Regions from separate parts of the Nocardioides sp. BE266 genome, predicted to be linked through region 2. Evidence: riboswitches for the same ligand, from Rfam matches in the RefSeq annotation. Region 2 holds a riboswitch; each other region holds the start of a gene.
What was found. A riboswitch is a leader RNA that binds a small molecule or an ion and turns the genes downstream of it on or off. The one in region 2 is predicted to bind cobalamin.
Positions count from the first base shown of each region.

Region 1: linked by a shared signal. The riboswitch ahead of J2X46_RS21990 ((2Fe-2S) ferredoxin domain-containing protein) and the one ahead of J2X46_RS04470 (precorrin-8X methylmutase) in region 2 are both predicted to bind cobalamin.
Region 3: linked by a shared signal. The riboswitch ahead of J2X46_RS21765 (hypothetical protein) and the one ahead of J2X46_RS04470 (precorrin-8X methylmutase) in region 2 are both predicted to bind cobalamin.

Region 1 is NZ_JAURTI010000010.1:32,506-42,738, forward strand. Features, by position in the region: gene J2X46_RS21970 (peptide chain release factor 3) at 1-529, shown strand, start outside; gene J2X46_RS21975 (GFA family protein) at 552-965, opposite strand; gene J2X46_RS21980 (protein adenylyltransferase SelO family protein) at 1,006-2,472, shown strand; gene J2X46_RS21985 (inositol monophosphatase family protein) at 2,469-3,239, shown strand; cobalamin riboswitch at 3,258-3,386, shown strand; gene J2X46_RS21990 ((2Fe-2S) ferredoxin domain-containing protein) at 3,439-3,819, shown strand; gene J2X46_RS21995 (hypothetical protein) at 3,816-3,944, shown strand; gene J2X46_RS22000 (amidohydrolase) at 3,949-5,556, opposite strand; gene J2X46_RS22005 (TIGR00366 family protein) at 5,616-7,043, shown strand; gene J2X46_RS22010 (hypothetical protein) at 7,076-7,369, shown strand; gene J2X46_RS22015 (MarR family transcriptional regulator) at 7,379-7,837, opposite strand; gene J2X46_RS22020 (MFS transporter) at 7,824-9,269, opposite strand; gene J2X46_RS22025 (universal stress protein) at 9,323-10,177, opposite strand.
Region 2 is NZ_JAURTI010000002.1:28,574-38,806, forward strand. Features, by position in the region: gene J2X46_RS04435 (hypothetical protein) at 751-1,872, shown strand; gene J2X46_RS04440 (hypothetical protein) at 1,964-2,455, shown strand; gene J2X46_RS04445 (FAD-binding oxidoreductase) at 2,468-3,838, opposite strand; gene J2X46_RS04450 (Fe-S cluster assembly protein HesB) at 4,087-4,362, shown strand; gene J2X46_RS04455 (GNAT family protein) at 4,495-5,022, shown strand; gene J2X46_RS04460 (SAM-dependent methyltransferase) at 5,091-5,828, opposite strand; gene J2X46_RS04465 (precorrin-2 C(20)-methyltransferase) at 5,825-7,351, opposite strand; gene J2X46_RS04470 (precorrin-8X methylmutase) at 7,348-8,001, opposite strand; cobalamin riboswitch at 8,030-8,160, opposite strand; gene J2X46_RS04475 (nucleotidyltransferase domain-containing protein) at 8,154-8,879, opposite strand; gene J2X46_RS04480 (hypothetical protein) at 8,917-9,231, shown strand; gene J2X46_RS04485 (hypothetical protein) at 9,301-9,591, shown strand; gene J2X46_RS04490 (nitrite reductase) at 9,653-10,233, opposite strand, start outside.
Region 3 is NZ_JAURTI010000009.1:127,691-137,923, reverse strand. Features, by position in the region: gene J2X46_RS21765 (hypothetical protein) at 1-1,453, opposite strand, end outside; cobalamin riboswitch at 1,527-1,666, opposite strand; gene J2X46_RS21760 (terpene cyclase/mutase family protein) at 1,759-3,117, opposite strand; gene gatB (Asp-tRNA(Asn)/Glu-tRNA(Gln) amidotransferase subunit GatB) at 3,341-4,819, opposite strand; gene gatA (Asp-tRNA(Asn)/Glu-tRNA(Gln) amidotransferase subunit GatA) at 4,840-6,354, opposite strand; gene gatC (Asp-tRNA(Asn)/Glu-tRNA(Gln) amidotransferase subunit GatC) at 6,354-6,653, opposite strand; gene J2X46_RS21740 (N,N-dimethylformamidase beta subunit family domain-containing protein) at 6,823-8,382, shown strand; gene J2X46_RS21735 (hypothetical protein) at 8,418-9,041, shown strand; gene J2X46_RS21730 (LCP family protein) at 9,038-9,946, shown strand; gene J2X46_RS21725 (response regulator transcription factor) at 9,953-10,233, opposite strand, start outside.

The DNA.
Region 1 (10,233 bases), on a different contig from region 2:
GATCGAGACCGCCGAGCCGGGCGACGTGATCGGCTTCGTCAACGCCCAGGCGCTGCGGGTCGGTGACACGGTGTACGTCGGCGACGCCATCGAGTACCCACCGGTCCCGAGCTTCGCGCCCGAGCACTTCGTGACCGCGAGCGCCGGCGACATCGGTCGCTACAAGCAGTTCCGCCGCGGGATCGAGCAGCTCGACCAGGAGGGCGTGGTGCAGGTGTTGCGCTCCGACCTGCGCGGCGACCAGAACCCGGTCCTCGCCGCCGTCGGCCCCATGCAGTTCGAGGTCGTCGAGGACCGGATGACCAACGAGTTCAACTCGCCCATCCGCTTCTCCCGGCTCGACTACCAGGTCGCCCGCCGCACCGACGCCGCCGGCGCCGCCGCCCTCGCCGGCAAGCGCGGTGTCGAGGTCCTCCAGCGCAGCGACGGCACGCACCTCGCGCTGTTCGTCGACCAGTGGCGTGCCCAGGTCACCGCGCGCGACAACCCCGAGATCATGCTCGAGGCGCTGCCCGCCGGCGGCGCCTGACCACGCTGCCTCAGACGCTGGATCAGACGCTGGGTAACTCGGTGGCGCGCTCGGGCAGGTCGGGCCGCGTCGCGTAGTCGCTGGCCTGCGACACCCACCACGCCTCGACTGTCGTCAGCCCCGTCGGCGGGTCCAGCGTGCCCGCGCAGATCGACCACCGCTCCGGTGCGTCGTCGGCTCGCCAGAACAACGACGACCCGCACCGGCGGCAGGAGCCGTACGCCGCGCCGTCGACGGCGTACCAGGCCAGGTCGCCACCGGGGTCGGTGAGCGAGAGGTCGGCCAGCGCGGCGGACGTCGCCGCCATGTGGTGCCCGGTGAACCGGCGACACCGCTCGCAGTGGCAGTTGACCACCGGCCGCAGCGGCCCGGTGACGGCGTACGCCACGGCACCGCACAGGCAGCGGCCGCGAGCCGGAGGGGCATCTGACGACATGGCGCGATCCTGCTACGCCGGGGCCCGTATCGTCGACGACGTGAACACGCGCGTGGTCCCGGCCGTCGACCTCGGCCACCAGTACGCCGACGACCTCCCCGAGCTGGCCCTCCCCTGGCAGGCCGCCGAGGTGCCCGAGCCGCGCCCGCTCGTGCTCAACGACGCCCTCGCGAGCGACCTCGGCCTGGACCCCGACTGGCTGCGCACCGCCGACGGCGTCGGGCTGCTGACCGGCACCCGCGTCCCCGAGGGCGCGACCCCGGTGGCCCAGGCCTACGCCGGCCACCAGTTCGGCGGCTACTCGCCGCGCCTCGGAGACGGCCGCGCGCTGCTGCTCGGCGAGCTCGGCGACGGTGAAGGGCGCCTGCGCGACCTGCACCTCAAGGGCTCGGGCCGTACGCCGTTCTCCCGGGGCGGTGACGGCTACGCCGCCGTGGGCCCGATGCTGCGCGAGTACGTAATCAGCGAGGCGATGCACGCCCTCGGCATCCCCACGACCAGGTCGCTGGCTGTCGTCGCGACCGGCCGCGAGGTGCACCGCGAGGTCGTGCTGCCCGGCGCCGTCCTCGCGCGGGTCGCGAGCAGCCACCTGCGGGTCGGGACCTTCCAGTACGCCCGCGCCACCGACGACCTCGACCTGCTCCGCCGGCTCGCCGACCACGCCATCGCGCGGCACCATCCCGAGGCGGCCGACGCCGAGCAGCCCCACCTCGCCCTCTTCGAGGCCGTGGTGGCAGCCCAGGCGTCGCTGGTCGCCCAGTGGATGCTCGTCGGCTTCGTCCACGGCGTGATGAACACCGACAACATGACCATCTCGGGCGAGACCATCGACTACGGCCCGTGCGCCTTCATCGACGCCTTCGACCCGGCGACCGTCTTCAGCTCGATCGACACCGGCGGCCGCTACGCCTACGGCAACCAGCCGGTCGTCGCGGAGTGGAACCTCGCCCGCTTCGCCGAGGCGCTCCTCCCCCTCCTCGCCGACGAGCAGGACGACGCGGTGGCCCTCGCCGTGGCCTCGCTCGAGAAGTTCCGCGACCTCTACTCCGACGCGTGGAAGGCGGGCATGCACGCGAAGCTCGGCCTGCCCGAGGGCCTGGCCGACGCCGTCACCTCGGCGCTCGTGGCCGACCTCGTCACGCTCATGCGCGACAACCACGTCGACCACACGTCGTTCTTCCGCGGCCTCGGTGACGCGGCCCGCGGTGACGCCGCACCCGCGCGTGGGCTCGTGCTCGACCTGGCGGCGTACGACGCCTGGGCGGAGCGCTGGCTGGCGCTCTCCCCCGACGCGGCGGCGATGGACCGGGTCAACCCGGCCTACGTCCCTCGCAACCACCTCGTCGAGGAGGCGCTGGCGGCCGGCACCGACGGCGACCTCGCGCCGCTGAACCAGCTCCTCGACGTCCTCTCGCAGCCGTACGACGTCCGCCCGGGGCAGGAGCGCTTCGCCGAGCCCGCGCCGGAGTCCTTCGGCACCGGCTACCAGACCTTCTGCGGCACGTGAGCGACACCGACCTCGACGTCGCCGTCCGCGCGGCGCGTGCGGGAGCGGCCGTGCTGCAGCGGATGTACGGCTCCGAGCTCACCCGACAGGCCAAGTCGGCCACCGACTTCGCGACCGCCGCCGACGTCGAGGCCGAGCAGGCGATCCTCGACGTGATCCGTGCCGCCCGCCCCGACGACGCCTTCGTCGGCGAGGAGCTGGGCGAGGTGAGCGGTGCGCGGGACCGCACCTGGCTGGTCGATCCGCTGTGCGGCACCCTCAACTTCGCCGCCTTCACTCCCCTGTTCTCGGTCAACGTCGCCCTGGTCGTCGGCGGCTCGACGAGTGTCGCGGCGGTCGCCCACCCGCCGAGCGGCGAGGTCTACTGGGCCGACGACGGTGCCTTCGGCGTCCTGGGCCGTGAGCACGCTGCGCCCGCCAACCGACTGGTGAACATCAACGCCGACGGTCCGCTCGACCGCCCGTTCGTCGGTGCCCAGCTCGCCGCCGACCCCGATTTCCGGGCGACGTTCGCGCCGCGGGTGGAGTCCACCACGCTCGCACTCGCCTGGGTGGCGGCCGGGCGGCGACTGGCGTACGTCACCGACGGTCGCCTCGAGGGCAGCCTGCACTTCACGCCGGGCATCGCCCTGTGCGAGGCAGCGCCCGGCGTCGTGGTCAGCGACTTCGACGGAGCACCCGTCCACACCGGCCCCGGTCTCGTCGCCGCCGCGGATGCCGAGACCCACGCGACCCTCCTGCAGCTCGTCGCCCGGCACCGCCCGTAGACTCCCCGCGAGACGCAGACCGGGAAGTCGGTGCAAGCCCGACACGGTCCTCGCCACTGTGACTGGGGAGCTGCGCCCGACGACGCCACTGGACCGTCAGGTCCGGGAAGGCCGGGAACAGCGCTCGACCCAGGAGTCAGGAGACCGCCTGCGTCCCATGCACACCTGACGATTCCACGAGAGATGGAGCGCTGCACGAATGGACGCACCCCTGCCCACGGGCGACCGCCCGACCGTCACGGTCTGCCGCGGCTGCTGCTGCGGCACCACGAAGAAGCGACCCGGCGTCGACCACGCCGCCCGGCTCGACGCCCTGCGCACGATGCTCGGCGACCGCGCGACGCTGCGGGTCACCGACTGCCTCGGACCCTGCGAACGCTCCGACGTCGTCGTGGTCAGCCCGTCGCGGGAGGCCCGACGCTCGGGCGCCCGCCCCGTCTGGCTCGGCCGGCTCAACGGACGGCACGAAACCTCGGCGATCGCCGACTGGGTCGGTGCCGGAGGGCCGGGCGTCGCAGACCTCCCCGAGAGCCTGCGCCGGTCCCCGTTCCGTCCCACGCCGGATGCGGTGGTCCTGTGAGCCGCGCAGGCGCCTCCCCCGTCCCGGCCGGACGTCGCGGTGCCGGCCACATCCTGCTCGTCGGCTACGGGACGCACCCCGACTACGACCCGGCCTGGACCCGCCGGCTGCACGACGGGGCGTGACCGGTCAGGCCTCGAAGACGCACTCCCCGTCGATCCAGGTCGAGCGGACCCGCGCCGCGCCGATCTCGTCGGGCGTCACTAACGGGTCGGCGTCGAGCACGACGAGGTCGGCCACCGCGCCGACGGCGATCGTGCCGGCGTCGTCGCGGTGGTTCACCCAGGCCGAGCCGCTGGTGTAGGCCGCGAACGCCACCTCGATCGGGAGGCCCTGCTCGGGCAGGAACGGCTCGGTGCCCGCAACCCCCGTGTCGCCGTACGACGTCCGGTGCACGGCGGTGTGGATCGCAGCCAACGGGTCGGGAGTGCTCACCGGCCAGTCGCTGCCGGCGACCAGGCGTGTGCCGGCGGCGTGGAGGTCGCCGAACGGGTACTGCCGCCCCGCCCGCTCCGGCCCGAGGAACGGGATCGTCAGCTCGGTCATCTGGTCGTCGTTGCAGGCCCACAGCGCCTGGATGTTCGCGGCGACGCCGAGCCGCGCGAAGCGGGCGACGTCGTCGGGGTGCACCAGCTGCAGGTGCGCGACGTGGTGCCGCCGCGCGGGGTCGGTGCCCTCGAGCGCGTCGAGCGCCTCGCGCACGCCACGGTCGCCCAGCCCGTGGAAGTGCACCTGGAAGCTCTCCCCGTCCAGCCGGGAGACGTACGACGGCAGCCGGGCCGGGTCGACGAAGGAGATGCCCGAGTTGCCGGTCGCGTGCCCGCACCGGTCGAGGTAGGGCTCGACGAGCGCAGCCGTCCCGTTCTCGGCCACGCCGTCCTGCATGATCTTCACGGCCGTCGCGGCGAACCGGCCGCGGGAGAAGTCCCCGCGCTTGGCGACCAGGTCGGCCACCTGCTCGATCCCACGGTCACGCTCCCACCAGAGCGCACCGACCACGGTCGCGGTCAGGTCGCCGCTCGCAGCCGCCCGGGCATAGGTCGGCCCGGCGTCGCGCATGCCGGAGTAGGCACCGACGATCGCGTCCTGCCAGCTGGTGATCCCGAGGGAGTGGAGGTACCGCTGGCCCTCGAGGAAACCGGCGTACATCTGCGCGTCGTCGGCCTCCGGGAGCACGCCGGAGAGCAGGTCCATCGCACCCTCGTGGAGCATCCCGGACGGCGTCCCGTCGGCGTCGCGCTCGATGCGCCCGTGGGCGGGATCCGGAGTCGCCGCGGTGATGCCCGCGAGCGCCAGGGCGCGGCTGTTGGCCCACATGCCGTGGTGGTCGCGGTTGACCAGCGCGACCGGCCGGTCCGCCACCACCGCGTCGAGCTCGGCCGCGGTCGGCAGGCCGCCGGGGAAGGCCGCCATCGCCCAGCCGCCACCCTGGATCCAGTCCAGCTGCGGGTGCGCGGCGGCGTACTCCCTGATGTGCGCGAGGTAGGCCGCGGCGTCGACCGGGAGTCCGCTGAGGTCGCAGGCCAGCCGCTCGAGCCCGCCCTGGATGGGGTGCACGTGCGCGTCGGTGAAGCCGGGCAGCAGCAGCGCTCCCCCGACGTCCACGACCCCCGCCCCCGCCGGCGCGACGTCCTCGCCAACGGCCACCACCCGGCCGCCTGAGACGACGACGTCGCCGACCGCGCCGAGGTAGGAGTGCCCGTCGAAGACCGTCGCGTTGCGGAAGACCGTGCTCACGGCCGCCATCCTCCACCCCCCGACGCGTGCGGGGCAGCAGCCCGATACGTTCGTGAGCCATGTCGACCATCTCGGGTACGAACGAGGAACGCGGCCTCGCCCGCCTCGCCCAGCGCAGCGCAGCGTGGACCGAGAAGTGGTTCCCCGACGCCTACGTCTTCGCCCTCGCGGGCGTCGTGCTGGTGTCGGTGGCCGCGATGGTCAACGGCTCCAGCCCGGTGCTGGTGGCCGAGACCTTCGGCGGCGGCTTCTGGGACCTGGCCCAGTTCACGCTCCAGATGGCGATGGTCGTGCTCACGGGGTACGTCGTCGCGACCTCGCCGCCGGTCGCGAAGGTGATCGAGCGGATCGCGCTCTACCCGTCCAGCCCGCGCGGCGCGGTGGCCTTCGTCGCCCTGCTGTCGTGCCTCGTGTCGATGCTCAACTGGGGCCTCAGCCTCGTCTTCAGCGGCCTGCTCGCGCGCGCCATCGCACGCCGCCCCGACCTGCGCACCGACTACCGAGCGCTCGGTGCCGCGGCGTACCTCGGCCTCGGTGCCGTCTGGGCGCTCGGCCTCTCGTCGTCGGCCGCCCAGCTCCAGGCGACGCCCGCGTCGCTGCCGCCGGAGCTGCTCGAGATCACCGGCGTGCTCGACTTCGGCACGACGATCCTCACCTGGCAGTCGCTCGTCATGGCCGCGATCCTGATCGCGCTCAGCGTCGTCATCGCGTGGGCGTCGGCGCCGCAGGGCAAGGCGATCAGGACCGCCGAGGACATGGGCGTCGACCTCTCCGACGACGTCGCGCCGATGGCCGAGCGCACCCGTCCCGGCGAGTGGCTGGAGTACTCCCGCGTGCTGCCTGTCCTGGTCGGCCTGCTCACCCTCGGCTGGCTCGTCCAGCAGTTCGCGACCTTGCCGTTCCTCAGCGTGATCAGCAGCCTCAACGGCTACCTCATGGTCTTCCTGATCCTCGGCCTCGTCCTCCACGGCACCCCGCGCGGCTTCCTCAACGCGGTCGCCAAGGCCGTCCCGACCACCGCCGGCGTGCTCGTGCAGTTCCCGTTGTACGCCGCCATGGCCGCGGTCCTCACCCGTGCCGACGGTCGCGGTGGGGTGACCGTGTCGGAACACCTCGCCGACCTGTTCACCAGCATCGGTGGAGGCGGTGCGTTCGCCGTGGTGATCGCGCTCTACACCGCGCTCCTCGGCCTGCTCGTCCCCTCGGGCGGCGGCAAGTGGCTCGTCGAGGCGCCGTACGTCATGCAGTCGGCCACCGACGTCGGGATGAACCTCGGCTGGACCGTGCAGATCTACAACGCCGCCGAGGCACTGCCCAACCTGGTCAACCCGTTCTTCATGCTGCCGCTGCTCGCCGTGCTCGGGGTCCGCGCACGCGACCTCGTCGGATTCACGTTCCTGCAGTTCCTCTTCCACCTGCCGGTGGTGCTGCTGCTCCTCTGGCTCCTCGGCACGACCTTCGAGTTCGTGCCACCGGTCACCCCCTGACCGGGCTTCAGGTGCGGGGCTAGCGTGGAGAGGTGGACGACGCGCAGCTGAAGCGGGCGGCCGACGCGGCGATGCTGCCGATCGTCGCGTCGCTCGGCGCGGTGGGGGTGATCGGCGCCCACTGGCTCCCGGACCGGGAGGGCAACCCGGTCGTGTGGATCCAGGTGCAGAGCGAGGCAGGTCGGGTCGCGGTGCAGTCCTACAGCTGGGTGCTCCCGCAGGTGCAGGCGATGCTGATGCGGCTCAACCTCGCGCCCGAGCTGGTCCTCGCCCTGCGGCTCGAGGTCACCTCGGTCGAGGCGGAGGACCGGCTCTTCGACGAGTGAGTGGCCGGGCTACTTCCCGGCCGCCTCGATGGCCTCGTCGATCGCATCGTTGAAGCGCGCCAGCCCGCCGGCGAGGTCGGCGATCGCCCGGTCCCCCAGCGTGTTCACGATCGTGCGGAGCCCCTCGGCGCGCGCCTCGGACTCGATGCCGTACGCCGTCTCGCCCGCCGCGGTCGCGCGCACCAGCATCGCCGTCGCGCCGGGGTCGTGGTGGCGCTCGACCCACCCGTGGGCCTCGGCAGCGCTGACCTGGCGGTTGATCGTCGACTGCTCGAGCTGGAGCTGCTCGGCCAGCCCACGCATGGTGTGCGGGCCGTGCTCGATCACGAGCCACAGGATGCGGAACGCCGAGGCGTCGAGGTCGGTCACCGACGAGCCCGTCTCCCGCCGCCGTCCGAGCCGCATGAGCTCGTGGCGGAGGGCGGCCAGGGTCTCGTCGGTGACCGCGACCCCCTCAGACGGTGGCATCGGCAGTCTCGTCCAGATCGACGCCGATCGCGTCTGCGCGACGCCTGACCGCAGGCACGAACGCCGCGATCGCGACGCCGACGAACGCGGCGACCGCACCGACGACGAAGCACCAGCGGAAGGCCGACTCGCTCGGCACGGCGAAACCACCGAGGCTGGTCGTGCTGCTGGTGAGCAGCGTCGCCATCACGGCGGCGGCGAGCGTCGTACCAGCCGAGCGCATCAGGCCGTTGACGCCGACGGCGGACGCGGCCTCGTGGCCGGGCACCGAGTCGAGGATCAGCGTGGGCATCGCGGCGTAGCCGATGCCGACGCCGGCGGAGGCGACGCAGGAGGCGACGAGCAGCTGCCACGGGGCGTCCATCAGCACGAGCGCGACGAGGTAGCCCGCACCGAGCACGGCGGCGCCGATCATCAGCGTCTTCTTCGCGCCGATGCTGCGCATCAGCCCGCTGGAGACCGGAGCGAAGACCAGCATCATCAGGCCGGCGGGCGCCATCCAGAGGCCGGCGCCGAGGATCGACTGGCCGAGGCCGTAGCCGGTGGCCTCGGGCATCTGCAGCAGCTGCGGGACGACGATCGACTGGGCCATCATCCCGAACCCGATGGCGACGGCGGCCAGGTTGGTCATCAGCACGGCCGGCGAGGCGGTGGTGCGCAGGTCGACGAGCGGCTCGTCCTGGCGGAGCTCGAAGAAGCCCCACGCGACCAGGACGACGAGGCCGAGGACGATCGCGCCCCACGTGCGGCCGCTGTCCCAGCCCCAGGTGCTGCCCTTGGAGACGCCGACGAGGAATGCCGAGAGGCCGATGGTCAGGCCGATGGTGCCGGGCACGTCGAGGCGGCCGGGGTGGCCGTCGTGCACGTGGGGCACCGCGAACCACGTGAGGAGGGTGATCACGGCGGAGAGCCCGGCGGCGACCCAGAAGAGGGTGTGCCAGTCGCCCGAGTCGGCGATCCACGCGGCGAGCGGCAGGCCGATCGCACCGCCGACACCGAGGGTGGCGCTCATCGTCGCGACCCCGGTCGAGGCCATCTCCGGCGGCGCGAACTCGCGGATGAACGAGATGCCGACGGGGATGAAGCCCATCGCCATGCCCTGCAGGGCGCGGCCGGCGAGGACCGGGGCGAGCGAGTCGGAGAGCGCGCAGACGGCGGAGCCGATCATGAGCAGCGCCGCGCTAGCGGTGAGCACCCGCTGCTTGCCGACCATGTCGGCGATCCGGCCGGCGACCGGCATCGTCACGGCCGCGGCCAGCAGGGTGATCGTGATGACCCATGACGCGTTCGACGACGACGTCGACAGGAACTGCGGCAGCTCGGTCTGGATCGGGATCACCATGGTCTGGGTGAGGGCGGCGCTGAGGCCGCCGGCGCACAGGACGGCGATGGCCAGTCCGGGGTGCTGCGCAGGAGTCGTACGAGAGGTCATGTGTGCAACATACACAAGTTGCGCATGACAACCAATTCGCGCACCTCTCGCGATCAGCGCACCACGGCCACCGGGCACTCGGCGCGGTGCAGCACGACCTGGCTCACCGAGCCCAAGAGCAGTCCGCTGAAGAAGCCGAGCCCGCGCGAGCCGACCACCACGAGCGACGCACCGGCGGACGCGTCCACCAGCGCCTGGCCGGGCGCGACGGCCACGACCTCGTGCTCGAGGCGTACGTCGGGGTGGTCCTCACGCACGCCCGCGAGGCTCTCGGAGAGCAGCAGCTCCCGCTCCTCGCTGTCCACGCTGCGCGGCTCGCTCTTCCACACGTCGGTCGAGGGGGCGTGGACGCGCCACGCGTGGATCGCGACCACGGTCTCCCCCGTGTCCTCGGCGCGCCGGCAGGCGTAGTCGAGCGCGGCCGCGCTGGAGCGCGAGCCGTCGATGCCGACCACGATGCGCCGCGCCTCCTCGTCCCGCGCCTTCCGTACGACGACGACCGGGCACGTCGCGTGCCGGGCGAGGTGCTGGCTGACCGAGCCGAGCAGCGCCTCGCCCGTGCGGCCGTGGCCGTGGCTGCCGAGCACGACCACCGAGGACTCGTCCGCGGCCCGCAGCAGCTCCGCGACCGCCTGTCCCGTGTGGATCTCGGTGGTCACACCGGCCACGCCTGCGTCCGCGAGCGCCTTGGCCGCCTCGTGGACGATCACGTCGGTGTCGCGACCGTAGGGGGCCGCCGGCACGACGGTGCCTGCGATGGCTCCCAGGTGCGGCGGCAGCATCTCGTCGACCGCGACCACCCGCACCGCAGCACCGGTGCGGAGGGCCTCCGCGGCCGCCCAGTCGAGCGCGCGATCGGCGTCGGCCGATCCGTTGTAGGCCAGCAGGATGGGGAGTGTCGTCGTCATGCCTCCACGCTCGCGCGGGCGGCGCGCGCAGTGCAGGGGCCGAGGTCCCGGGGTCG
Region 2 (10,233 bases):
AACCTAGGCGCCCAACGCAAGCATGTGAAGACGGATGCGCGCCCTGACCGGCCCGAATCCGCCGCCTTCGGGCCACCGAAAAGGGTCCGCCAGCGCGCGGGCGAGGCGACTCCGTTCGAAGCGGCGGCCCGGATAGCGTCCGGAGGTGGCCAGCTCCCGACGATCCAGCAGTCGTCGACGGAGCGTGCCCCCGCGCCGGAGGCGCACCACGCAGCCGCGACCGTTGCCGACAGCCGGGCGCGGCGAGCCGGTGTGGGTGCTGGATGTGCCGTACGGGACCCAGGTCGACGGCGCGAGTTGGCACCCGGCAGTGAAGACCCATCTATACGTCGGCAGAAGACTTCCCGAGCACCTGAAGCCGTACGCACCAGGGCCCCACACGCTCGGGCGGTTCATCGAGAACTCCCTCAACCCCGGCGATCCGGCGCCGAACCCCGAGCCTACGGATGCGCTCGAGCCCAGACGGATCCAGTTCGAAGCAGCAGATGCGATCGCGGCACGCGCGGAGGCGGGTGGGCGGCTGTTCCTGCTCGCTGACGAGCCCGGGGTGGGCAAGACGATCTCCGCGGTCCTGGGCGCGAACGCGGTCGGTGACATTCGAGGCGCGCAAAGAGTGCTGGTCGTCGCGGACCGGCCGCGATCACGATCGGCCACTGGTGCCGCACGATCACGGCGCTGGGCGACGGCGGCCTGGAGTGGGTCGTCATCACGTGGGACCGGCTGGAGAAGGTCAAGGACCACGCCTGGGACGTGATCATCGCCGACGAAGCCCACGCCCTGCGTCGTACGACGACGAAGCGGTGGAAGCTGTGGGCGCGGATCTCCGGGCACGGGAAGCCGCACGACACGGCGCCGTTCGTCATCGCGACCACCGCGACGCCGGGGCACACGCCGCTCGAGCTGCCGTACCTCGCGCCGGCCTATGCGCAGGTCCTCGGCGAGTCGATAAAGGAGTGGACGAGCGCCACGAAGCCCGGCGAGCTGTACGCCGACGCGCTCGAGCGCCACGGCGTCGGGGTGGAGCGGGGACGGTACGGCGCGGCGTGGACCACCGATCCCGCCCGGCGAGCTGCGGACCTCAAGCTCGTGCGCGGCTGGCTCGACGAGGAGCGGCCGCCGGCGATGCTGCACCGCGCGGCCCCGTGGGGAGCGGTGCCGATCTCCGGGATGCCGGTGGCGCTGTCGCCGGCGGAGCGGACGGCGTACGAAGCGGAGTGGGGCGAGTTCTGCCGGGAGATGGACATCGCCCGGCGCGGTCGCAACGTCGCGAAGGGGCGGGCCGCGCTCCTGCGCTTCCGGCAGAAGGCCGGGCTCATTCGCGTCGACTCGACGGTCGCCTGGATCGCCCAGCAGGTCGAGGCGGAGCGACAGGTGGCGTGCTCGGTCGAGTTCGTCGCCACGGCCGCGGACCCGATCGCCGACCGGCTGCGCGACTCCGGCATCGAGGTCGCCACGATCTACGGCCGCGATCGGTTCGACCCGGAGGCCGAGCGGCTCAAGTTCCAGACCGGGCAGGCGAAGGTCTGCGTCTTCACCACCGTCGCCTCGATCAGCCTGCACGCCGGCGAGACCCTCGCCGACGGACGCACCGCGAGCACCGAGCCGCGGGTCGGTGTCTTCCACCAGGCCCGCTTCTCCGGCATCGCCGGGCGTCAGGTCACCGGCCGCACGCACCGCGACCACCAGGTCTCGCCGTGGCACATCGCCTATGCCGAGGGCACCGTCGAGGAGCAGGTCGGCAAGGTGATGGTCGAGCGGATCGCCGCGGCCTCCGACACCGTGGGCAGCGACACCTCCGGCCTCACCGACCTCGCCGAGCTGCTGGGTGCAGACTGGCTGCCGGTGACGACCCTGACCGAGGACGGCACCTGACCACAGCCGCCAAAAAGGTGGACCAGTAGCGACAGCAGGACCCTGAGCCCCCACACTGGTGCACAGGCACGCACGCACCCGTGGAGGACACATGTCGAGCTCCGAGTACTTCCCGCACGAGGACGCCACGTCCGCGCCGGGCTTCGCGCCGGACGCATCGGCCGAGAGCCCCCGCGCCGTACCGACTCCCGCTGCCCAGGCAGACGCGTCCGCGGCACGCACGCTCGAGCTCGCTGCGATGACGGCCGACCAGCTCGTCGCCGACGCGCGGGCGGAGGCCGAGTCGCTGGTGAACGAGGCGCGGGCGTCGGCCGACGAGGCCGCGCAGGCCAGCCGCACCGAGTCGGACCGGGTCGCGGCGGAGCTGGCCAACGCCAGGTCGGAGCATGCTGCCGGCCTCGAGAGCGAACGTACGACGGCCCTGTCGGGGCTCGCCGACGAGAAGGCCGCCCTCGAGGCCGAGGTCGCGTCGCTCCGGCAGATGGCGACCGAGCAGCGCGACCAGATGCGACGACTCCTCACCGAGCAGCTCGCCTCCATCGACGAGACGCACCTCGAGCCGCAGGAGCGCCCCGCCGAGTGAGCGAGGCCGGCCTCAGGCCGGAGCGATGTTCTGGTTGTGCCGGAACAGGTTGCCGGGGTCGTACTTCGTCTTGGCCTGCTGGAGCCGCTCGTAGTTCCCCTTGTAGTTCACGCGGATCCGCTCCTGGTCGTCGTCGGCCATGAAGTTGATGTAGCCGCCCTCGTCGGAGTGGGGCGCGATCGCGGCGTAGTAGTCGCGCACCCACGCGGTGTTCTGCTCGTCGTCCGCTGCGTCCGGCCACATGCCCGCGATGACGGTCGCGAAGCTGGCGTCGCGGTAGGCGAAGGCCGTCGCGTCCGACTCGACCCGTTGGCAGGCGCCGTTGATCGGGTAGATGTGCATCGTCGACGTCATCGCCGGCACCTTCGCCCCGTGCTCGACGTGTGCGTCGATCGCCTCGTCGGTCAGCTCCGTGGCGAAGCTGGCCTTCCAGTAGTGCCTCAGGCCCGCCGGCAGGAGGTCGTCGAAGGCCATGTTGAGCGCCGGGTAGGGCATCGGGCCGACCATCTCGGCCACCGTCGGCGCCAGGTCACGGAGGGGCTTGAGCACCTGCTCGCCCTTGTCCAGGTCGCCCGCCCAGCACGCCACGAACAGCGCGAGCGTCGTGCCGTGCCGCTCCTCCGGGATGAACGGCAGGGGCGGCGCGATCTGGTAGGCCGGGAAGCCGCCGAACTGCTCCGGCGCGTCCGCGATGAACTCTCGGTAGAAGCGGAAGAGGTCGCCGGCCCGATCGAGCTCGAAGAACATCGGCCCTCCGTAGATGTCCTTCACCGGACTCAACCGGAACTCGAAGGAGGTCACCACCCCGAAGTTCCCGCCGCCGCCGCGGATCGCCCAGAACAGGTCCGCGTCGTCCTTCTCGCTCGCGAGGTGGAAGGTGCCGTCGGCCGTGACCACGTCGGCCGCGAGCAGGTTGTCCAGCGACAACCCGAGGCCGCGCGAGAGGTAGCCGATGCCGCCACCGAGGGTGAGTCCGCCGACGCCCGTGGTCGAGATGATGCCGCCCGTCACGGCAAGCCCAAAGGGGTACGTCGCCGCGTTCAGGTCGCCCCAGGTCGCGCCGCCGCCGACCCGGGCCGTGCGGGTCGTCGGGTCGACGCGCACGCCGCGCATCGCCGACAGGTCGACGACCACGGCCCCGTCCGCCGTACCGAAGCCGGGGACGCTGTGGGCGCCTCCGCGGACGGCGACCGTCAGGCCGTTGTCGGCCGCGAAGCGTACGGCGCCCATGACGTCGCCGGCGTTGGCCGCCTGTACGACGACAGCCGGCCGCTTGTCGATCATGCCGTTGCGCACTGCCCGAGCGGCGTCGTAGTCGGGGTCGGACGGTCCGGTGACCGTTCCCCTGGTCTGGGAGCGCAGCGTCTCCACGTCGATGCTCATTGATGACCCTCCTCGGGCTCGGACGGTGTCGGTCCGGGCGACAGGGGGCGTCGAGGAGCAGGTGCTGGGCGGGGCGTCACGAGCGCCGCGGTACGCGGCATTGGGTGGGGCCGACGTTAGTCCCGGGCGTCGGGCGCTCCCAGTTCCCAAAGAGGTCAATTGTCTGCGCCGTCGAGGCCCTCGGTTTGAGTGCGCGGGCGATCTTCGCAATGGTGGAGGGGACACATTCGCCATACGGGAGGAGAGCCATGCTTGCTCTCACCGAGAACGTGACCGAGATCGTCAACAAGCTCGCGGAGGAAGTGCCGGAGATGTCCGGCGTCCGCATCGCGACCGAGCCCGACGGGCAGTCGCTGTCCGTCAGTCCCGCCGACCACGCGGCCGCCGGCGACGAGGTGATCGAGCAGGACGGTGCGACCGTCTGGGTCGACGCCAACGCTGCCGAGGTCCTCGACGGCATGGTGCTGGACGGGGGCGTGGACGAGGACGGCAACATCCAGTTCGCGCTGGGTCAGCAGGCCTGACGTACTGCTCCAGGAGCCCCGGATCCCGTTGTGGGTCCGGGGCTCCTTGGTTTCGACACGCTCGCTTCGCTCGCTGCTCAACCGGCGAGGTGGCGGAGAGGTCGCGGAGGTGGCTGGCGGTAACGTCGCCACGTGCCCGAACCGTCCTTCGAGGTGCGGCTGGTGCAGGCCGACGACGTCGCGGCCCTGCACGCGCTGGTCGTGGCCAACCGTGAGCACCTGGCTCCGTGGGAGCCGCTTCGAGACGAGTCGTTCTTCACGCTCGAGCACCAGGCGGGTGTCGTCGCGGGGCAGGTCGAGCGCCACGCGCTCGGCCAGGAGCACCCCTTCGTGATCACGCTCGACGGCCACCTCGTCGGCCGGATGACCCTCTCCAACGTCGCCCGCGGTCCTTTCCAGAGCGCCAACCTCGGCTACTGGATCGACGCCGGCCACCAGGGTCGCGGACTCGCGACCCGGGCGCTCGAGCGCGTGGTCGAGGTGGCGCGCGACGACCTCGGCCTCCACCGGATCGAGGCCGGCACGCTGGTCCACAACGTCGGCTCGCAGACCGTGCTGCGCCGCTGCGGGTTCGAGGAGTACGGCATGGCGCCGGCGTACCTCAAGCTCGCTGGCCGCTGGCAGGACCACCTGCTGTTCCAGCGCATCCTCCACGAGTGAGGGGTGCGCGGGCTCCTTGGTTTCGACACGCTCGCTGGCGCTCGCTGCTCAACCGGCGGAGTGAGGGGTCAGGTGCGGGGGCGGTTGGACTTGTAGAGCCAGGACTCGGCGCCCTCCCGCGCTAGCGCCCAGCCGACGAGGATGACGGCTGCCTGCTTCAGGCTGGCCTTCTCGACCTGGTCGGCGATGTCGGCCAAGGTTCCCTTCAGCACGAGCTCGTCGGGCTGGGTGGCGCGGTGGACCACGACGGCGGGGCAGTCGGCGCCGTACTCACTCACCAGTGACTCCGCGAGCTCGCGGGTCCTCGTGATCGCGAGATGGAGGACCAGCGTCGCCCTCGTGGCGGCGAAGGCCGCGAGCGATTCCGTCGATGGCATCGCGGTGGATCGGGCCTGCGTGCGCGTCAGTACGACGGACTGCGCGACGAGCGGGACGGTGAGCTCCCGGCCGACGGCGGCGGCAGCGGCGGCGTACGCCGGGACTCCCGGGCACACGTCCCACGGGACGCCGGCGGCGTCGAGTCGTGCGGTCTGCTCGGCAAGGGCGGAGTAGAGCGACGGGTCGCCGGAGGTGAGGCGGACGACCTCGAGTCCGTCGGCCGATGCGTCGACCATCACCGCGGTGATCTGGTCGAGGTCGAGCTTCTGGGTGTCGACCTGGCGGGCGTCGGGGCAGTGGGAGAGGACCTCTGCGTCGAGGTAGGTCCCCGGGTAGAGCACGACGTCGGCGGCCGCGAGCAACGTTGCGGCGCGCAGGGTGATCAGGTCGGCCGCGCCCGGGCCGGCGCCGACGAAGTGGACGGTCACTCCGACTCCACGAAGCGCGGCGTCCAGACCTGGCCGGCGGTGGTCACCGTGGTCGAGGAGGCACCGACGATCAGCAGGCACTTCATGTCGATCGTGTCGGCCTCGAGCTCGGCGAGCGTCGTGACGGTCAGCGACTCCTCGGCCCGCCCGACATCGCGGCCGACCACGACGACCGTGTCAGGGCTGCGATGCTCGAGGAAGAGCTTCTGCAGGTCGGCGACGTGGCTGGTGCGGCTGCGCGAGGCGGGGTTGTAGACCGCGAGCACCAGATCGGCCTCGGCGATCGCGCGCAGGCGCTTCTCGATCACCGACCATGGCTTGAGCCGGTCGCTCAGCGACACGACCGCGAAGTCCGCGCCGACCGGAGCGCCGGCCTTGGCGGCGACGGCCTGGACGGCGCTGACGCCGGGCAGCACCTCGATGGGTACGTCGGGGTGGTCGGCCGCGGCCTCGAACACCGCACTCGCCATCCCGAAGACTCCGGCATCTCCGCCGGACACGACGGCCACCTTCTCGCCCTGCGCGGCCAGCTCCAGCGCGAGGCGGGCGCGGTCGACCTCGACGGTGTTGCCGGACGCGTGGCGGGTGAGGCCTTCACGCTGGGGGACGCGGGCGACGTACGGCCCGTAGCCGATGACGTGGTCGACGTCGGCGAGTGCCTCGGAGGCTTCGGGGGTGAGCCACTTGTCTGGACCCGGGCCGAGGCCGATGACTCGCAGTGGGTGGATGGGTCTCGATGCGCCCGCTCGTTCCTCGCGGGCTACTCGACCAACGAGAGAATCGCGGCGGCCTTGCGGGTCGGACGCGACGCTGTCGCCGGGGACGACGATCAACGAGAAGTAGGGGACCGTGGCTGGGTCCACGTCGACGACCGGCATCCAGCGCTCGGCGGGCATGGAGGCGCGCTCGACGTAGAGCGCGTGCTCGAGGCGACCCGCCTGGCGGAGGGCGTCGACGACGCCGGGGAAGCGGCGGCCGAGCTTCATGATGATCGCGCCGTCGGTGTCGGCGAGGCGGCGGGCGAGCTCGGGGACCGGGAGGGTGCCGGGGAGCACGGTGAGCACGTCGGTCTGGCGCACGAGCGGCGAGGCGAGGACGGCGGTGGCGGCGGCGAAGGCGGGCACGCCCGGGACGACCTGGGTCTCGAAGCGGTCGGCCAGCCGGTCGTGGAGGTACATGAACGACCCGAAGAACAGCGGGTCGCCCTCGGCCAGCACCACGACCATCCGGCCTTCGGAGAGATGAAGAGCCAGGCGCGAGGCGCAGGACTCGTAGAACTCCGCCATCGCGCCGGCGTACCCGCCCGGGTGCGCGGTCTCGCCGGTGGTGACGGGGTAGCGGAGCTCTTCCTCGATCGCCGTCGGCGGGATGAGCGAGGCGGCGATCGTGCGGGCGTTCGAGGTCTTGCCGACGCCGGCGTGGAAGGCGATCACGTCGGCCGACTCGATGAGGCGCGCGGCCTTGAGGGTGATCAGCTCGGGGTCGCCGGGGCCGAGCCCGACGCCGTACAGCCGGCCGGTCACTCCCGCTCCTGGGCGAGCGCGTTGAGCGCGGAGGCGGTCATCGCCGAGCCGCCGCGGCGGCCGCGGACGGTGAGGTACGGGATGTCGAGGTCGACCTCTTCGAGCGCCTGCTTGGACTCGGCGGCACCGATGAAGCCGACCGGGCAGCCGACGATCGCGGCCGGTCGGGGGGCGCCGTCGAGCAGCATCTCGAGCAGGTGGAAGAGCGCGGTCGGAGCGTTGCCGATCGCGACGACCGAGCCCTCGAGCCGGTCCTCGAGGAGCGAGAACGCTGCCGCCGACCGGGTCGTGCCCATCAGCATCGCGAGGTCGGGCGTGCGCGGGTCGTGCAGCGCACAGAGCACCTCGTTGTCCCGCGGGAGCCGCTTGCGGGTGACGCCGCTGGCGACCATGTGGGCGTCGGTGATGATCGGTGCGCCGGCCTCGAGCGCCCCTCGCGCCGCGCTGACGAGGCGCGGGTGGATGACGAGGTCGTCGGTGAGGTCGACCTGCCCGGTGCCGTGGACCATGCGCACGGCCACGCGCTCGGCGTCGGCTGGCAGGTGGTCGAAGCGGGCCTCGCGACGGATGGTCGCGAACGACTCGTCGTAGATCGCGGCGCCGTCGGCGACGTAGTCGAAGCGTCGGGTCGGACGGGACAGCAGGCTCATCACGGCTCCTCGGGGTTCTCGCCCCTGGTCGGCAGGTACGCCGCGCGGACAGTGTCTGGCTTGTTTCCAGTCTGGAAACTGACAGTGGCGGAACCGCCCCGGACTCGCACCGGGTTCCTGCGTCGCGTGACGGGGGCAGCCTAGGGCACGCGTCAGTCCGGGATCGACGCCGTGAGACGGAAGCCGGACCACAGCCGACCGCCGACCCCGTCGAGGACCTCGTCCGCGAGATCGACGAGCGCGTCCGGATCGCCTGCGACTGCGGCGTGCAGCCCGTCGTGGAGACGCGAGGCGTACGTCGTACCGCGGGCGGCGTCGAGCGCCTCCACCTCGCGGACCAGCCACTTGCCCGTGCCTGACCACCAGCCTCCGCAGGCGAGCAGGAGCTCGGCTGTACCTCGCCACACGTCGATCGCAACGGCATCGACGACACCCGCCGAACCTCCGCCGGCGAGGTCGTCGAGCTGGTCGGTCAGCGAGTAGCGCTGGAAGGTCAGCTCCTCCGCGCTGAGGGGGTCGGGGCCGGCGGCCACCGCCGCTGCGCACTCCGCCCGGAGCGCGGTGCCGCCGTCGCCGGGCACGAGCGGGACGCCGGTCGACACCAGGCGCGCCATCGTCGGTCGTCGACGTGCCCGGTCCTTGGCGACGAAGTGACGGATCGACGACTCGGTGTGCACGAACAGCTCCACCGGCCAGCCTTCGTGCACGAGCGACTCGCGATAGGTCTCGGTCTCGTCGAGCAGGACGGTGATGTCGAGGTCGGACGTCTCCGTCGCGTTGCCGAGCACCACGGACCCGCCCAGCCACGCCTGCCGCGCTTCGGGGAAACGCTCGGCGATCAGCGAGCGGGCGGCGGTCTCGGCGTCGGGTCGGGTCACGGGGCCAGTCTCCATCGGGCGGTACGGTGCGGACGCCATGGACCCCGTCGACCGCACCGTCAAGCGGTTGGAGCGAGCCCAGCTCCTCCGCAGTGCGGTGCCCCTCATCGCAGCCGGCCTCGGCGTGGCCGGGCTCTATGCCTACCTCGCCGCGTCCAGCGGGCTCGGTGCGTTCTGGATCGGGCCGCCGCTCGCGCTCGCTGGCAGTGCCCTCGCGACGATCGGCTACCGCGGCCGGCTGCGCGAGATCCGCAGCCCGTCGCCGTCGACCGGACGGCACTATCCGTGGCTGTTCCTCGGGTGGGTCTGCGTCGTTGCCGGTGCGCTGGTCCCGCCCTACGCGCTCGCCTGAGGGTCGGCGGTTCCTGGGACGGCGCAGCGGGCGGGCCGCTAGCGTCGGCGCTCGATCACAGGGGGACGGATGGACGGACCGCTCAAGCGGACGATTGCGATGCTGCTTGCAGGCGGCGCCGCGCTCTTCGCCGTGGGGCTCGCGGTGCTGCTTCGGGAGTGGCTCGAGTCGGGCACCTACACGGTGGATTTCATGAGCGACGGGACGCCTCCTCCCGAGGTCGATGACTACCAGGTGGGCCTACCTGTCGTGTTCGTCCTCGGATGTGTCATGGCTCTGGGTGGCGTGATGTCGGCGCTGACGGGTGCCGTGGCGGCGGGCGTGTGGCTCGGGAGCCAGCGCCGGGACGACCAGGGCTGAGGGGTTTCGAGGCTCGCTTCGCTCGCACCTCAACCAGCGGTGGTCGCTCGCGCCTCGGCGACTACTCGACCACCTGCAGGAGTGACTTCCACGGGGTGACGACGAGGTGCTCGGCGAGGCCGTCGAGGAAGCCGCGGTCGAGGACTCCGTCGGGGACCTCGAGGTGGGTGATGCCCTCCGCCACGTCGCCGTACGACGGCGGGGTGCTCGCGGCGGGTAGGTGCGGGTTGGCGTCGTGCGACGCGGGCGGGACGGGGAGCTCGTCGACGTGCCAGGCGGTGTCGCGGACCTGCTGGAAGGCGCGGGCGAGACCGGTGAGTCGGGCGGCTGCCTCGTGCAGCGGGACGACCGGACCCCAGTGGGTGCTGCCGATCCGCAGCTGGACCGTCTCCGCGTCGAGGGCGACGAGGCCGAGGTCGCACGAGCGATCGACGAGGTCGCCGCGCCCGTCGTCGAGGACGAGGAGGAAGCGGCCCGGGAGCTTCGCGAGCGACGGGGTCGCGCAGATGCGCTCGTCGAGCTCGGCGGTCACCGGGCGGAGGTCGGCGCGGCCGCCGTGGAGGCCGGTCAGCGGCGAGACGAGGATGTTGCGGACCAGCTCGTGGTCGGGGTGGGGGAGCAGACCGGTCGCGCGGATCGCCT
Region 3 (10,233 bases), on a different contig from region 2:
GCGTTCCCGCGCAGGCGACGTTCGACTCGCACGCGACCGAGAGGGTGAAGCGGTTCCTCGTGACCTTCTCCACCCTGGCCGCGGCGAGCTTGCCGACGGTCGGCGGGGTGGCCGTGGCCGCGGTGGTGGCAGACGACGCACCGGACAGGGTGGTGAGCGTGAAGGTACGCGCGCCGACACCGGCCGGCAGGTCGAAGGACACCGGCACGGTGCTGCCGGTGCCGGTGACGGGCTTTGCCACGGAGCCAAGGGTGACGCAGGCCGCCTCGCCCTGGCCGAGGCCGGTGACGTTGACCGTGACGGTGCTCCGCTCGACCGCGGAGGCCGGGGCGGAGAGTCCGAGCGTGCCGTTCGCGGCCGGAGCACTGGCCAGGGCCGGGAGCGCCTGGGCAGTGGCCCGGCGGTACTGGTCGCGCGCGGCCGCGGCGATGCCGCTGGTGCGGGCGGCGGCGAGGATGCTCGGCTTGTAGGCCACGCCACCGTTGTCGGCCGCGAGCTTCGTCGCGCACGCGGCAAGGTCGGCGATCTGCACCGCTCGCAGCCAGGTGGCCGCCTTCGCCGCCGCTGCCGACTCACCCGCGCGGGACAGGGCCCAGCCGGCGAGGCCGGTCGTGTTGGCGTTGTAGCCCTCGGACGCACCCGCGCTGAACGAGCCATCGGCGGCCTGCTGGCCCTTCAGCCAGTCCGCGGCGAGCGCGGCCGCGCCGCGCGCGGTCCGGGAGGCGCCGGGGGTGTCCAGGATGTTGATGACGGCGAGTGCGGTCGTGTCGACGCTGCCGGTGTCGGCGCTCGTGCAGCCCTGCTGCGTGTCGGCCTTGTCGCCGTTGAGCTGGGCGCGGAAGAACCCGGCGTCGCACTGCTGGTCGAGCAGGAAGGTCGTCGCATCGGCGGCGCGCGTTGAGGCCGCGGTGGTCAGCGCCCGCGCGGCGAACGACTGGCCGATCACGTTGACGAAGTCGGAGTCGAAGGGGTCGTTGGTGTCGACGCCCGCGTCCTCGAGGCGGCCGACCAGCGGCGCGGAGGAGGAGACCAGGTCCTCCAGGCGCGTCACCTGGTCGGTGCCGTTGAAGTCAGTGGCGTCCTTGCCCGTCGCCTGCGCCACGCTGACCAGCTTGGCGAGGCTGCCGGCGTACACACGGTTGGGCGCGAAGGTGCCACCGGTCGCCCACGAGTCAGAGACCGGCTCGATGGCGTCGACGATGCTCGACGCGGTGGCGTCCTTGCCCACGGCCTTCAGCGCGAAGGCGAAGTCGGCGGAGAGGCCGTAGTCGTTGAAGCCGCCGAACTGGTCGTTGAAGACCAGGCCGTTGGTGAGCTGGCCGCTCAGCCAGGTGGCGCCGGCCTGGACCGCGCGGTCGGCGGTCGGGCTGGTCGGGAGCGGCGCGGCGTATGCCGGCTGCGTGAGAGTGGTGGCGGCCAGCGCGACGGCGGCCAGTCCGGAGAGGAGCTTCATGGTCCCTTCCCTCGCTGCGACAGCGAGGGCGCCGGTCGGGACCGTCTACCCGCTGCATTCCTCGACAGCGATGGTGATCAAGACGCGTCGAGGCGGGTGTTCCGGCTCGCACGGGATCGCTCCCGTGCCCACGGTTGCGGGTCAGCGCCGGTGTCGGACCGGCTTTCCCCAGCTCGGGCGTGTGTGGTGCCGACCCGGGCGGGTGCGGCGTGCGAAGCGTAACCCCGGCGCGCTCCGGGACGCACTTCGGCCCGGCGTCTCGGGACGCCGGGCCGAAGCAGGGTGCATCAGGTGGTGCTGGTGGGTCAGTTGCGGACCCGGAGCGACGTACGTGCCTCGTCGTCCGAGGTCTTCACGAGCCCGACGCGCCGCTGGTTGCCGGCGGGGAGCTGGAGCTTGCGGACGATCTTGTCGCCGGACTTCTTGCCCTTCACGCGCAGGAAGTCACCCTTGACCTGCATGCAGGCGCTCTCGCTCGGAGCCAGGCCGTACACGCGGAACTGGACCCGCTCGCCGGCGCGAGCCTGCTTGCGCACCGAGACGATCTTGAGCTTGTCCTTGCTCGCCGGGGCGAACTGCAGGCCGAGGATCGCCTGGGCCGTCGCACGACGCCACTCGTCACGCGCCTCGGCGGGAATGCCGGTGACGTTGGACGCCTTGACGCGGTCCTTGCGGTAGGCCACCGCACCGGTGTCCCTGGTCAGCGCCGTGCGGCACTTGTACTTGTCGACCGGCTGGTTCTTGCGCACCCAGAGCGCGGCCTTGAGGGCGGCGTCGCGGTTCTTCAGCAGGCCCAGCGCGTAGCCACCGATGGCCGTCGAGTTGGTGTTGATCTGGCTGATCGGCGCCGCGGCACGGATCGCGCCGCTCCCGCGCTGCCGGTCGGCGAGCCAGGTGCCGGCCTTGGCCAGCGCCCCCACCACCGCCGGGCTCTTGTCGCCCGACTCGATGAGGTTGATCACCGCGAGGGCGGTGGCGTCCGGGTCGGCCTCGCTGCCGGCGACGCCCTCCGTGCACGACTGGCTCGGCACGTCGGCCTTGTCGAAGCCTGCGCGGAAGTAGCCCGAGGCGCACTGCTGCTTGAGCAGGAAGTCGCGGGCGGCGCCGGCCTCGGTCGAGCCGGAGAGCGTCAGTGCGCGGACGGCGTAGGACTGACCGACCACGTTGGCGTTGTTGCCCGACTCGGACTTGTCGAAGATCCGGCCGGCGATCGCCGCGGCCTGCGGCTCGGCAGCCGGGTCGGCCGGCACGTTGGCCGTCCGCTCCTCGAGGCGGGCGATTAGGTTGATCCCGCCGTAGCTGATCGGGTTCTTCTTCGCCGTGCGGGCGAACGTCGCAGCCTTGGCCAGCGGACCGGCGTAGGACTCCTTCGTGCCGTCACCGACGTACTCGGCGATGCGCGGCTCGAGGGAGTTGTTGATGGCGGTCACGGTGCCGCCCTGGCTGGTGACGGTCGAGAGCGCCATCCCGGTGTCGATGGTGAGGCCGAAGTCCGGTCCGGACTTGCCGACGATGAGGCCGTTGCTGAGCTCACCGGCGATCCATTCCGCTGCGATCGTCGACGGCGTGCTGTCGGTGCCTCCCGCGGCCTTCGCCGCGCGGAGGGCGGGCGTCGGCTCGGCGGACGCCGGAGGCGCAGCGAGTACGCCGGCTCCGAGCGCCACGGTCGAGAGTGCGACCGCGGCCGATCGGATGGGTCGAATGCGATGGTGCATGACTTCCTTCCCGCTCGCCGAGGACCCCACGACGGCAGGTGCCGCCCAGTCCCCCGTGCTGCGAGCGTTGGTTGGTGATGTGACCAATGTGACTCGCAACGACCCTAACAAGTTGTCTAGACCGGGCGATCGGCGGCCGAATCAGACCAAAGTAGGGGGCCCCCAGGAAGGATCAGGACAGCTTCTCCAGGATCAGCTCGCGCACCCGACCGGCGTCGGCCTGGCCGCGCATCTCCTTCATCACCGCTCCGATGAGCGCACCGGCCGCGGCGACCTTGCCGTCGCGGATCTTGTCGGCGACGTCGGGGTTGGCGGCGATCGCGTTGTCGACGGCAGCACCGAGGGCGCCGTCGTCGGAGACCACGGCCAGTCCGCGCGCGGCGACGACCTCGTCCGGGGTGCCCTCGCCCGCGAGGACGCCCTCGAACACCTGGCGGGCCAGCTTGTCGTTGACGGTCTTGTCGTCGACCAGCGCCTGGATCCGCGCCACGTCTGCGGGAGTGATGGGCAGGTCGACCAGGTCGACGCCGTCCTCGTTGCTGCGGCGGGCGAGCTCACCGAGCCACCACTTGCGGGCGGCCTGCGGGGCGGCACCCTCGGCGATCGTCTCGATCACCAGGCCGAGCGCGCCGGCGCCGAGGGTGTCGCGCATCTCCATGTCACTGAAGCCCCACTCCGCCTGCAGCCGGGCGCGCTGGACCGTCGGGTTCTCCGGCAGCGTGCCGCGCAGCTCGTCGACCCACGCGCGGCTCGGCGCCACGGGGACGAGGTCGGGCTCGGGGAAGTAGCGGTAGTCCTCGGCATCGGACTTCTCGCGACCGCTGGTCGTGATGCCGGTGTCCTCGTGCCAGTGGCGGGTCTCCTGCAGGATCGAGCCGCCGCTGCTCAGGATCGCGGCGTGGCGCTGCATCTCGAAGCGAACGGCCCGCTCGACGGAGCGGAACGAGTTGACGTTCTTGGTCTCCGTACGGGTGCCGAGCACGCCGCTGCCCTTGGGCGAGAGCGAGAGGTTCACGTCGGCGCGCAGGTTGCCCTGGTCCATCCGGGCCTCGGAGACGCCGAGCGCCACGATGAGCTCGCGCAGCTGCGAGACGTAGGCCTTGGCGACCTCGGGCGCCTTCTCCCCTGCGCCGAGGATCGGGCGGGTCACGATCTCGATGAGCGGGATGCCGGCGCGGTTGTAGTCGACCAGCGAGTAGTCGGCGCCGTGGATGCGGCCGGTGGCGCCACCGACGTGCAGCGACTTGCCGGTGTCCTCCTCCATGTGGGCGCGCTCGATCTCGACGCGGAAGGTCTCACCGTCGACGTCGACGTCCATGTAGCCGTCGAAGCAGATCGGCTCGTCGTACTGCGAGGTCTGGAAGTTCTTCGGCATGTCCGGGTAGAAGTAGTTCTTCCGGGCGAACCGGCACCACTCGGCGATGTCGCAGTTGAGCGCGAGGCCGATCCGGATGGCCGACTCGACGGCCTTGCCGTTGACCACCGGCATCGCGCCGGGCAGGCCGAGGCAGGTCGGGCAGGTGCCGGCGTTGGGCTCGCCGCCGAACACGGCCGGGCAGCCGCAGAACATCTTCGACGCGGTGTTGAGCTCGACGTGGACCTCGAGGCCCAGCGCCGGGTCGTACGCCGCCAGCACCTCGTCGAAGGGCATGAGCGCGGTGTCGGTGGAGGTCACGACGAGACTCCTTCCAGGCCGGCGGCCTTGTCGAGCAGCGGGCCGCCCCAGGCTGCGGTGTGCAGCGCCTCGACCGCGGCGCCGACCCGGTAGACGCGGTCGTCGGCGAGAGCGGGCGCGAGCAGCTGGAGGCCGCTCGGCAGGCCGTCCTCGTCGGCGAGGCCGTTGGGCACCGAGATGCCGGGCACGCCGGCGAGGTTGGCCGGGATGGTCGCGAGGTCGTTGAGGTACATCGCCATCGGGTCGTCGAGCTTCTCCCCCAGCCTGAACGCCGTGGTGGGAGCGGTCGGCGAGGCCAGTACGTCGACCTGGGCGAAGGCGGCGTCGAAGTCGCGGCTGATCAGCGTGCGCACCTTCTGGGCCTGGCCGTAGTAGGCGTCGTAGTAGCCGCTGGAGAGGGCGTAGGTGCCGAGGATGATGCGGCGCTTGACCTCGTCGCCGAAGCCGGCGTCGCGGGTGGCCCGCATGACCTCCTCAGCGGACGGGTCGCCCTCGGGGACGACGCGGAGGCCGTAGCGCATCGCGTCGAACTTGGCGAGGTTGCTGGACGCCTCGGCCGGGAGGATCAGGTAGTAGGCCGCGAGCGCGTGCACGAAGGACGGGCACGACACCTCGACGACCTCGGCGCCGGCCTTGACCATCGCCTCGACCGAGTCGTTGAAGCGGGCCATCACGCCGGGCTGCCAGCCCTCGCCCTGCATCTCGGTGATCACGCCGACCTTCACGCCAGTCAGGTCGCCGGAGGCACCGGCCGTGGCGGCCTCGGTGAAGGAGGGCCACTCCTGCGCGATCGAGGTCGAGTCGCGGGGGTCGTGGCCGCCGATCACGTCGTGGAGCATGGCCGCGTCGAGGACGGTGCGGGTGACCGGGCCGGCCTGGTCGAGGCTGTTGGCCAGCGCGACGAGGCCGTAGCGGGAGACGCCGCCGTAGGTCGGCTTCACGCCGACGGTGCCGGTGACCGCGCCCGGCTGGCGGATCGAGCCGCCGGTGTCGGTGCCGATGGCGAGGGGTGCCTCGAAGGCCGCGACCGCGGCCGCGGAGCCGCCGCCGGAGCCGCCGGGGATCCGGTCGAGGTCCCACGGGTTGCGGGTCGGGCCGTAGGCGGAGTGCTCGGTGGAGGAGCCCATCGCGAACTCGTCCATGTTGGTCTTGCCGAGGATCGGCAGGCCGGCCCCGCGCAGCCGCGCGACGACGGTGGCGTCGTAGGGCGGGATCCAGCCCTCGAGGATCTTCGAGCCGCAGGTGGTGGGCAGGCCACGCGTGGCCAGCACGTCCTTGACCGCGATCGGTACGCCGTCGAGCGGGCCGCGTGCCTCGCCGCGGGCCCGGCGGGCGTCGGACTCGGCGGCCTGGGCCAGCGCGCCGTCGGGGTCGACGTGCAGGAACGCGTGCACCCGCTCGTCGACCTCGGCGATCCGGTCGAGGTGGAGCTGGGTGACCTCGACGGAGGTGACGTCGCCGGCGGCCAGCTTGTCGGCGATCGCGGCGGCGGTGGTGCGTGGGTCGCCCATCACGCCTCCTCTCCAAGGATCCGCGGGACGGAGAAGCGCTGCTCCTCGACGGCCGGGGCGCCGGAGAGCGCCTCCTCGGCCGTCAGCCCGGGCACCACGACGTCGTCGCGGAAGACGTTGGTCAGCGGGATCGCGTGCGACGTGGGAGGCACGTCGTCACCGGCGACACCGTTGATGGAGGCGACCGACTCGAGGATGACGCTCAGCTGGGGCGCCAGGTGGTCGAGCTCGGCGTCGGAGAGGTCGATGCGGGCGAGCATGGCCAGGTGGGCCACCTCGTCCCGGGAGATCTCAGGCATGCGGGCAATCCTAGGTCCACGCCCCGCTCGCCCACGCGGCCGGTCGGGACCGGCGTCCTGATCGTCCCGGGCGCCCGGGATCGCGGGCCCATGTGCCGGGAAGTGCCCCCGGCGAATCGTCGATCACACGGCGTCGGAGGGTCCGTCGCCACCGGGCGAGGTGATCACGATGAAGGCACAGGCAGCACGAACCTGGATGGTGGGGTTGGTCGTGACGCCGCTCCTGGTGGGGTGCGGTTCGGCGTCACACCTGCCGGTCCGCGACGCGGAGCAGGCGATGGGGGTCCTGCCCGCGCCGCGGACCTCGGCCGCCGACTCCGCCGAGAAGGCCGCCCCGGAGCCGCGCGGCTCCGAGGACTGGCGGATCAGCAACCCGGCCCAGCACGGCGAGATCGCGGCCTACACCACCCTCGCCAGCGGCACGCCCGGCACGCGGGTGGGGCTCAAGGTCTCCACCACCGAGGGCGGGTACGACGCCTCGGCCTACCGGATCGGGTCCTACGAGGGCGGCACGGGGGCCTTCGTCTGGGAGTCCGGCTTCCGCCGGGGTCGCGAGCAGTCGCCGCCCCGCTACGCGTCGTACGAGCGGCGCACGGTGATCGCCCCCTGGAAGCGCGACCTGACCATCGACACCACCACCTGGCTGCCCGGCTTCTACGTCCTCCGGCTCCGCACCGACACCGGCTTCGAGGCCCAGGTGCCCTACGTCGTCACCTCGCCGACGGCGAAGGGCACCGTGGCCCTGGTCGCACCCGTCACCACGTGGCAGGCCTACAACGAGTGGGGCGGCTACAGCCTGTACGCCGGCGCCAACGGCGACACCCCCAGCCACGCGGTCAGCTTCGACCGGCCCTACAACGGCGCGACCGGCGCCAACGACTACCGCACCGCCGCGCTCCCGATCGTGGTCCGCGCCGAGAAGACCGGCGTGCCGCTCTCGTACTTCACCAACATCGACCTCGCCACCACGCCGAAGGCGCTGAAGGGGGCACGCGGCTACGTCTCGATGGGCCACGACGAGTACTGGACCAACGAGATGCGCGACGCCGTGCTCGGTGCCCGCGACGCCGGCACGAACCTGGCCTTCCTCGGCGCGAACACCATGTACTGGCGGATCCGCCTCGAGGCGGGGCTCGAGGACGCGGCCCGTGTGGTCGTCGGCTACCGGCACTCCGCGCACCTCGACCCGCTCTACGCCCAGGGCTCCGTCGACACGACCGCGCAGTTCCGCCAGCCGCCCGTGCCGCGGCCCGAGCACGACCTGCTCGGCATGCAGTACGAGTGCTACCCGGTCGACACCGACTACGTCATCGCCAGCCCGGCCTGGTGGGGCTTCCGCGGCACCGGCGTGCGGCGCGGCGACCACGTCCACGGGCTCGTCGGCCCCGAGGCCGACCGCGTCTACCCCGACGGCCGCCTCCCCCGCCCGCTGCAGATCCTGAGCCACTCGCCGTACTCCTGCCGGGGTGTCACCACGACGACCCAGTCGGTCTACTACACCTCGACGTCGGGCGCGGGCGTCTTCAACGCCGGCACCCTTCGCTGGGGCTGCGCGATGGTCGACCGGTGTGAGCGCCCGCTGGGCGACGCCACCCTGGACTTCACCCGCACCGTGACGGGCACGCTGGTCGAGGAGTTCGCCCGCGGGCCGGTCGCCGCCCGGCACCCCGCCCGTGACAACGTCGCCGACTTCGACCTCTCCACGGTCAACACGGTCCCGGCGAGCTGAGACAGCACCGGACGCCTTCGGCCATGATGAGCGACATGGGCCTCCGTCGACGCCACGCCCCTCGCACCTCGCGGGTGGGCGTGCGCGCCGGCGTGGTGATCGCCCTCGCCGTGCTCGCGACCGGCTGCCAGGCGGGGGACCCGACCGACGACGAGACCCAGGAGGCCGAGTCGGCCGCGCTGCGCGTCGAGACCGTGTCCGGGGCCGACCGGCTCGACGACCAGACCCGCACCGAGCTCGAGGGCGAGGTCGGCGACGTGCTCTCCGACTACGTCGTCGAGGCCTTCCTCGGCACGTTCCCGCGCGAGGACTTCGTCCAGTCGTTCGGCGCGTTCACCAGCCGGGCCGCCCGAGACGCGGCGGGCAGCATCGAGGTGCTCACCGCGACGAACGCGCGCGACGCCACCGCGATACGAGCGACGCAGCTCGACGCCCGGCTCTCCTTCCTCACCCAGAGGCGCGCGGCGTACGCCGGGAGCGCGAGGGTCCACTTCGCCTTCGACGCGACCATGGACGACGGGGCCACCCGACCGCTCGTGCTCGACGGCCGGATCATGCTGGTGCCCGGCGACGACTCGTGGCAGGTCTTCGGCTTCGACCTCACACTCGACGACGGCGCACCCGTCGACGCCGAGACGGAGTCGGAGGACCCGTCGTGAGGTGGCTGCGGCGCGCGACCTTCCGCCTCGCCCTGCTGGCGGGCGCCGCGCTGGTCGTCCCCACGGGCTCCGTGCACCCGACGACGATCAGCCTCACGACCATCGGCACCGCCAAGGCCGTCGACGTCGGCGCGGACACCCTCTGGGTGCTCGCCCTCGGCTCGGAGGCCTCGGGTGGTGCCGACGTGACGGAGGGCCTGACCGACGCGATCCAGCTGATCGGCGTCGCGCCGGACACCGGACGAGCGGTGGCGATCGGCCTCCCGCGTGACCTGTACGTCGACCTCCCGAGGGGGTCCGCACGCCTCAACACCGTGCTGCGGGACTACGACGCCGAGCAGGTCGCGGAGGAGGTGGAGGCCCTGACCGGGATCCAGCCCGACGTCGTGCTCGTGACCGGCTTCGACGGCTTCCTCTCGATGATGGGCACGCTCGGTGACGTCGAGGTCGACTCGCCCGACGCGTTCGACACCGAGGACGGCGGGGTGCACGTGCGACGCGGCGCCAACACCTTCGACGCCGAGCAGGCGCTCTACTACGCCCGCACCCGCGCCACGCTGCCCGGCCAGAGCGACTTCGAGCGCGCGGCCAACCACCAGCGGCTCCTGCTCGCGGCGCTCGACCGGCTCCGGACGGCCGAGGACGAGGAGGGCTTCATGGAGGACGTCGCCCTCTCCGCCCTCTCCGGCCTCCAGACCGACATGACGCCCAGCGAGGTCTACCGACTGGTCCAGGCGCTGACCGTGATCGACCCGAGGCGCACCGACGGGTGCATCCTCACGGGCACCTTCGACACGATCGGCGACGCCGCCGTCGTCATCCCCGACCCCGACCAGGCGGAGGCGGTCGGCCGCGACGCCCTCGACGACATGCGCCTCCAGGGCGGGTGCCGCGACGGGTCGTGAGCCCGGTCAGCCGAGCCCGGCCTCGCGCGCCTTGACGATCGCCTGCGCCCGGTGCGCCACCTGGAGCTTGGTGAAGATGTTGCTGGCGTGGTTGCGCACGGTCTTGACCGAGAGCGCGAGCTGGCGGGCGATCTCACCGTTCTCCTTGCCCTCGGCGATCAGTCCGAGCACCACCCGCTCCTTGTCGGTCAGCTCGGGGAAGGCGTCGCCCTTCGGCTTGCTGCGCGCGCCCGCGAAGTACGACATCACGCGATCGGCGATGCCGGGCCCGAAGATCACCTCGCCCG